DNA from 2 places in the Shinella sp. 838 genome. Region 2 is predicted to be linked to the other one. Evidence: riboswitches for the same ligand, from Rfam matches in the RefSeq annotation. Region 2 holds a riboswitch; the other holds the start of a gene.
What was found. A riboswitch is a leader RNA that binds a small molecule or an ion and turns the genes downstream of it on or off. The one in region 2 is predicted to bind FMN.
Positions count from the first base shown of each region.

Region 1: another riboswitch for FMN. It lies ahead of ribB (3,4-dihydroxy-2-butanone-4-phosphate synthase); the one in region 2 lies ahead of P9A16_RS04460 (6,7-dimethyl-8-ribityllumazine synthase).

Region 1 is NZ_JARSBQ010000010.1:39,021-42,985, forward strand. It holds gene P9A16_RS24600 (D-serine ammonia-lyase) at 123-1,454, shown strand; gene ribB (3,4-dihydroxy-2-butanone-4-phosphate synthase) at 1,516-2,151, opposite strand; FMN riboswitch at 2,242-2,388, opposite strand; gene P9A16_RS24610 (SDR family oxidoreductase) at 2,456-3,244, opposite strand; gene P9A16_RS24615 (sugar ABC transporter ATP-binding protein) at 3,259-3,965, opposite strand, start outside.
Region 2 is NZ_JARSBQ010000001.1:940,791-944,755, reverse strand. It holds gene P9A16_RS04475 (ABC transporter permease) at 1-173, shown strand, start outside; gene P9A16_RS04470 (ABC transporter permease) at 170-952, shown strand; gene P9A16_RS04465 (ABC transporter ATP-binding protein) at 962-2,023, shown strand; FMN riboswitch at 2,148-2,297, shown strand; gene P9A16_RS04460 (6,7-dimethyl-8-ribityllumazine synthase) at 2,389-2,865, shown strand; gene P9A16_RS04455 (helix-turn-helix transcriptional regulator) at 3,200-3,965, opposite strand, start outside.

The DNA of each region.
Region 1 (3,965 bases), on a different contig from region 2:
CATGAAAGACATCGCCGCCGGCGCACGCCTTGCCAGGCCGTTGTCGCCGCGGCTATCGCAACGCCCCGAAGACCGGCAAGCCAATGGCGCGGCGCGCGCCTTCCCCGACGCAGGATCAAGACATGGCCATCCACCTCCCCGACAATCCCGCCCGTTCCGATGTGCTGGCGGGACGCCCGACGCTCTGGACGAACCCGCACTACACCGAAAACGCAATCGCGGATGCGACGCTTCCCGTGCAGCCATCGGATGTGGACGAGGCGCAGGAAAACTGGCGGCGGCTGGCGCCGCTACTGGAAACCTGCTTTCCCGACCTGAAGGCAACGCGGGGCGAAATCCGCTCCGATCTCGTGCCGCTGGAGGCCATGCGCAAGGCGCTGGACTATGACGACGCGCAATTCGGCACCCTTCTCGTCAAGGCGGACAGCGCCCTTCCCGTCGCCGGGTCGATCAAGGCGCGCGGCGGCGTCTACGAGGTCTTCCTGTTTGCCGAACTATTGGCCCGGCGCGAGGGTCTGCTGATGGCGGATGAAGACATCCGGCGCCTTGCCGCGCCGGACGCGAAAGCCTTCTTTTCCCGCTACACCATCGCCGTCGGCAGCACCGGCAATCTCGGGCTCAGCGTGGGCGTCGCGGCCCGCGCCCTCGGCTTCAGGGCGACGGTGCACATGTCCGCCGATGCCAAGGCCTGGAAGGTGGAACGGCTGACGCGGCTCGGCGTCGAGGTTGTCCGGCACGATGCCGACTATACGACCGCGGTGGAAAATGCCCGTATCGCCGCCGAGATTGACCCGACGATCTATTTCGTCGACGACGAGCAATCCCGGCACCTTTTCCTCGGCTACAGCGTCGCCGCGCTGGAACTCGCCGAACAGCTTCAGGCCCGCGGCATCGTCGTCGATGCCGACCATCCGCTGTTCCTCTACCTGCCCTGCGGCATCGGCGGCGCACCGGGCGGCGTCGCCTATGGTGCAAAGAAGGTCTTCGGGGACAATGTGCACTGCTTCTTCGTGGAGCCGGTTCAGTCGCCCTGTGCGCTGGTCCATCTCATGAGCGGTTCCGAAGATCTCGTCTCGGTCTACGACGTCGGCCTGACCAACAGAACGGAAGCGGACGGCATGGCCGTCGCCCGCATGTCGGCCTTCGTCGCCACCGTCATGCGCCGCATGCTGGCCGGCATCTTCACCGTCGACGACGCATCCCTCTTCCGCTGGCTCCTCAGCGCCCACCAAAACCAGAACCTGCGCCTCGAACCCTCCGCCGCCGCCGGCTTTGCCGGCCCGGATTTCATCGTGAAACATCCGGCGGGCAAGGACTTCTGCGCATATCAGCGGATCGGCGACCATCTAACCGGGGCCACCCACATCATCTGGACCACGGGCGGCGCCTTCGTGCCGGAGGAGCAGTTCCAGACCTTCCTGCACACCGCGAACGACACCGCCGCAACGGATTGACGGAACTGCCACGCCCATGCCGCCGAACTCACGCACAGCGGCATGGTCCTTGACCGGATCGTTATGCGGCGACGGCAGGCATGTTGCCGTCACGGGCGGCGACATGGGCGATGAGGTCCTCGATGCTGATCAACGGCAGCTGGTGGATGGCCGCGAAATCGATCAGTTCGGGCAGACGGGCCATCGTGCCATCATCGTTGGCGACCTCGCAGATCACGCCCGACGGGCTCCTGCCGGCAAGGCGCGCGAGATCGACCGCAGCTTCCGTGTGGCCCGGACGGCCGCGCACCCCACGCGGATGCGCGCGCAGGGGAAAGATGTGGCCCGGGCGGGCGAAGTCTTCCGGCCGGCTCGCGGGGTCCATGAGCGCCTTGACGGTTGCCGCGCGATCGGCGGCCGAAATTCCGGTCGTCGTGGCGGGAAGGTAATCGACGGAGACGGTGAAGGCCGTATGAAGATACTCCGTGTTCTGCGGAACCATCAGCGGGATGTCGAGCGCATCGAGCCGCTCGCCTTCCATCGCCACGCAGATCAGGCCGCGGGCGTGTTTCATCATGAAGGCGATCGCTTCCGGGGTCACCGCATCCGCGGCCACGATGATATCGCCTTCGTTTTCCCGGTTTTCGTCATCCACGACGACAATCATGCCGCCGCGCGCAAAGGCCGCGATTGCGTCTTCAATTTTCGAGAGTGCCATTTCATTGCCTTTCAAGGGTTGCCGATGCCGGCGTTTCAATCCCTTGGGCGAACAGGCCCGCGACCGCCCGGGTGAAGGACGGTTCCGCAGACATGTCCTCTTCCATCCGGACTGTGACCGTCGGCTCCGGCATCGCACCGGATCTGCTGACCTTCCGCGTCAACGGAAGCGCTCGCGGGCTCCCGGATCGCTCCGGATACCGCCGGTGGGGAGTTTCACCCCGCCCTGAGAACAGGCGTAAATAGGGAATTCTGGTGGAGGAATGCAAGGGCCGGCATCGCCGGCCGCGCAGAATTCCCGACGGCTACCAGCAGCAGAAGCCGCCGTCGACGAGGAGATCGACGCCGGTGACGAAGCTCGCGGCCTCCGAGAGGAGGAAGACGGCCGGGCCGACCATCTCGTCGACAGCTGCCATGCGCTGCATCGGCGTCTGTTCCTCGAAGAGTTTCGTCTGGTGCACCATTTCCGGCCGGGTGTTCATCGGCGTCGCGGTGTAGCCCGGGCTGATCGTGTTGACGCGGATGCCGCGGCCGACCCATTCCATCGCCATCGACTTGGTCATGTGGATGACGCCGGCCTTGGAGGCATTGTAGTGGCACTGGCTGAGGCCGCGGTTGACGATGACACCGGACATCGAGGCGATATTGACGATCGCGCCGCGGCCGGTCTTCAACATGGCACGGGCTTCGGCCTGGCAGGAGAGGAAAACGCCCTTCAGGTTGATGTCCATCATCGTCTGGAACTGGTCTTCCGCCATCTCCTCCGCCGGATTGGCGTTGGCGATGCCGGCCGCATTGACGGCGAGCGTCAGGGAGCCGAGTTCCGCTTCGGTGCGGGCGACCGCCTCGGCGAGCGCCGCGCCGCTGGTGACATCGGCGGCGATCTGGATGCTGCGGCGTCCGGCCCGGGCGATGAAGTCGGCCGTCCGGGCGAGGCCGTCGTCGGTGCGCCGGTCGAGCAGCGCGACATCGGCGCCGCACTGGGCGAGGCCGATGGCGATGCGCTGGCCGATGCCGCTGCCGGCGCCGGTCACGAAGGCGACATTGCTGGAGAGATCGAACAGTTTCGGCGCGTTGAGCGTGATGTCAGACATGAATGCTTCCTTGTTCAAATCGTTGCCAGTTCCATGACCGAGACGTCGTTCGCGTCCTCGCGGTTCAGGATGCCGGCCTGCTTGCCCTGGGCCATGACCATGATGCGGCTGGACACGCCGAGCACCTCTTCGAGGTCGGAACTGACCACGATGACGGCGACGCCCTCCCGCGCAAGGTCCATGATGAGATCGTAGATCGACGAGCGGGCGCCGACGTCGATGCCGCGCGTCGGTTCGTCCAGCACCACCACCTGCGGCTTGCGCGCCAGCCATTTGGCCAGCACCACCTTCTGCTGGTTGCCGCCGGAGAGTTCACCGGCATTCTGTCCGCCGCGGCCCTTCACGCCGAATTTCTTGATGTAATCCTCGGCGAATTCGCGAATGCGGCGGGTGGAGAGCCAGCCGCTGCGCGCGATCTCGCCGAGGTTGGCATAGCCGATATTTTCCGCGATCGAATGGTCGAGCACCACGCCCTGCAGCTTGCGATCCTCCGGCACGAGGACGATGCCGTTGCGGATCGCATCGATCGGCGAGCGCGGCGTCACCGGCTTGCCATGCAAAAACACGTCGCCGGCAGAAATCGGATCGGCGCCGGTGATGGCACGCACAAGCTCGGTGCGGCCGGCGCCCATCAGCCCGGCAATGCCGAAAACCTCGCCCCTGCGGACGGCGAAACTGATGTCGCGAAAGGCTTTGGTCGGTGAGGAGAGGCTGCGCACCT
Region 2 (3,965 bases):
CGGGCTCCTCGCTCTCCATCGTGCCGATCCTGCTCTTCGCGCAGATCCGCGGCGACGTGCTCGGCAACCCGCATCTCGGTTACGCCCTCGCCTTCGGCATGATCGTCGTGACGGGCATCGCCAACACAATCTACATCTGGCTGCGCGCCCGCAGTGAAAGGTGGCTGAAATGAAGAAGTTCTGGGCCTGGGGCGCCCTCATCTTCGGGCTGCTCTATTTCATCCTGCCGCTCCTCGGCATGACCAACTTCTCGCTGAAGATGCGCCGCGGCGTCTATTCGCTGGATGCCTATGCCGTCGTGCTCGGCGATCCGCGCTTCCAGGAGACCTTCACCTATTCGATCCTAATGGCGCTCGCGACCATCGTCTTCGGCGTGCTGCTGGTGGTACCGACCGCCTACTGGGTGCGCCTGAAGCTGCCGGGCCTTCGTCCCTATATCGAGTTCATCACGCTCTTGCCGCTGGTCATCCCGGCCATCGTCATCGTCTTCGGCTATATCAGGCTCTACAACACCTCGAGCTGGCTGCCGCTGACGGGTTCAATCACCGGCACGAACATCCTCCTGATGTTCGGCTATGCGACGCTGGCGCTGCCCTACATGTATCGCTCCGTCGATACGGGCCTTCGCTCCATCGACATCGCCACGCTGACGGAGGCCGCGCAGAGCCTCGGCGCCGGCTGGACGACGATCCTCGCCAAGATCATCCTGCCGAACGTTCTGGTCGCCGTGCTGTCGGGCGCGTTCCTGACCTTCGCCATCGTCATCGGCGAGTTCACCATGGCCGCCCTGCTCAACCGCCCGGCTTTCGGCCCGTACATGCAGCTTCTCGGCGCCAATCGCGCCTACGAGCCGGCGGCGCTTGCGGTGATGTCCTTCGCGCTGACCTGGGGCTGCCTCGGCCTGATCCAGCTTGTTTCCCGTTTCCAGAAGGGCGCGCAGAGCGCGACTTAAGGATTTTCCATGAGCTTTCTCACTCTTACCAGCCTCCAGAAGTCCTTCGGCCCCGTTCAGGTCGTCAAGGATTTCAACATGTCGATCGAAAAGGGCGAGTTCGTCTCGTTCCTCGGCCCGTCGGGCTGCGGCAAGACCACCGTGCTGCGCATGATCGCCGGCTTCGAGACGCCGTCGGGCGGGGCGATCACCATCGATGGCAAGAGCCAGGTGAACCTGCGTCCCAACCAGCGCAACATCGGCATGGTGTTCCAGGCCTACGCCCTCTTCCCGAACATGAACGTCGCGGAAAACGTCGCCTTCGGCCTCAAGGTCGCCGGCCGGCCCAAGGCGGAGATCGACGCCCGCGTCAAGGAAATGCTCGGGCTGATCAAGCTCGACCATCTCGCCGACCGCTACCCCTACCAGATGTCCGGCGGCCAGCAGCAGCGTGTGGCGCTCGCCCGCGCGCTGGCGCCCAAGCCCCAGGTTCTCCTGCTCGACGAACCGCTCTCCGCCCTCGACGCCAAAATCCGCGTGTCGCTGCGCGAGGAAATCCGGCAGATCCAGCAGCAGCTCGGCATCACCACGGTCTTCGTCACCCATGACCAGGAAGAAGCCCTGTCGATCTCCGACCGCATCGTCGTGATGAATGCCGGCAAGGCGGACCAGATCGGCAAACCGGCCGATATCTACAACCGGCCGGCAACCCGCTTCGTCGCCAGTTTTGTCGGCACGCTGAACCTCATCGAGGCGAAAGTCGTCGACCCCACCGCCAACCGCGTCTCGATCGGCGATCAGGGCGTGACGCTGCGCGAGCCGCTCGGCAATGCGAAGGCCGGCGACACCGTCTCGCTGGCACTGCGCCCGGAAGCCGGCTCCATCGCGCCCGATGCGAAGGGCGACACGGCGCTGACGGGCGAGGTCGTCTCCTCGAACTTCCTCGGCTCGGTCATCCGCACCCGCATGAAGGTCGGCGGCAGCGTCATCTCCTTCGACATGTTCAACAGCCCGGGCCTTGTGCCGCCGACCGTCGGCGACACGGTCACGCTGCGCTTCACGGCCGGCGATCTCCTGGTCATCCGCGACTGAGCAGTCCGGCGCGGCCGTGAAGCACTTTTCCAAGCTTCGGCCACGCTTTGGAAAAATCTGTCGTGATTTGCGCCTTTTGCGTCGCCCGCGGATTTGATCTGCGGGCGCTCGCCGGTTAGTCTTCACCCGTTCTCAGGGCGGGGCGAAACTCCCCACCGGCGGTATCGGGCGTCAAAACCCGGAGCCCGCAAGCGCCTTCCGCAAAACGGAAGGGTCAGCAGATCCGGTGCGATGCCGGAGCCGACGGTCACAGTCCGGATGGAAGAGAGCAAGCAGGAGAAACCCGCCGTCACTGGTGGGCCGCGTCCTGCGTGTTCGCCCAAGGGGACCGTTGCAAAATGGCTCAACCCTTGAAAGGCCTAGACATGAATGTGAATGCCACCCCCTCCGCCCGCATCGCCGTCATCCGTGCCCGCTGGCACGCCGGCATCGTCGATCAGGCGGTCGATTCCTTCGTCGCCGAATGGACCGCGCTCGGCGGCCGCGCCGAAGAGGTCGATATCATCGACGTGCCCGGCGCCCTCGAAATCCCGCTGCATGCCCAGCTTCTCGCCCGCACGGGCCGTTACTCCGCCATTCTCGGCGTCGCCCTCGTCGTCGATGGCGGCATCTACCGCCACGATTTCGTCGCCGGCACCGTGGTGGACGCGATCGTGCGCGTCGGGCTCGACACCAACGTGCCGGTGCTCTCGGCCGTGCTGACGCCGCACAATTTCCAGGAATCGGACGCCCACATCGCCTTCTTCCGCGACCATTTCGTCATCAAGGGCAAGGAAGCCGCCAACGCGGCCCGGCAGATCATCGATGCCCGGGCGCAGGTGGCGCTGGCGACGGTCGCCTGAATCAAAGTTTGAAGGCGCGGAATCGATCTGTCAGGACGGGCCCGCAAACCGTTGAAAAGACTAGACGGGGCCCGGCAGCCATGCCGGGCCTTTTGCGTGGGCTACCCCCATCACGCCCTGCATGCCCGTCGCCCCCCTGAAAGCGCCACGGTCACGCCAGTCGCTATGTTTTCCTTCGCACGCCTGCGCCCTTCTCCCTAACCTCTTCGTCATGGTCGGGTTCGAACTGCAATCCACGCCCCACCCGCGGCATGGATCCCCAGGTCAAGCCCGAGGACGACGGAGGGAGGAGAACCGCCTCTGCTCTTTCCAGTCGACATGCCTGCCGCCCCGTCTACCCCTGAAGGTTCTTCAGATAGATCGACAGCAGCTGGATCTGCGAGGAGATGCCGAGTTTGCGGTAGACGTTGCGGCGATGGACTTTCACCGTGCCGGTGGAGATATCGAGCTTCAGGCCGATCGATTCCGACGAGTGCCCCTGCAGGACGAGTTCGATGATCGAGGCCTCGCGATCCGTCAGGTTCAGCTTGCGCCACACCCGGTCGGCCGCGCTCACGGGTTCGCTCCGGCGGCCCCGTCCCTGCCCCGTTTCCGCAAAGCGCTCGCCAAGGCCGCTCCAGGCGCGCCGCACGAGGGCGGCGACGAAGGGTTCGGTATCGCTGAGCAGCGCAAATTCCTGCGCCGGAAAGACACCGGTCTTCTCCCGCCGCATCAGCGAGACCACAACGGTCACGCCGCTTTCCACCGGAACGAAGAAGCCGAGCTCTTCGGCAAGCCGCGTCTGCGAATAATAGGTGCGGAAATACTCGCTCGAGAAGAACCGGTCCGGCGCCAGCTCCCGCATGCGGAAGATGCCGGCGCGACCGGCCCGCGTCGTGCGGTAGAACGGATCGAGCAGGTAGGGTCCGGCCTGGTAGAGCGTTACGAAGACGTGGTGGTCATCCGCATCGAAGGTGCTGAAGAGATCGATCGGCCGCGCCTTCTCGTGATAGGCGAAGATGACGATGTCGTCGAAACGCACCAGGGCCCGCATCATCGCAAGCAGGGTCTCGCCGGTCTGCCGGTCGCTGGTCTGCCGGTCGGCGTTTTCCGGCGCACCG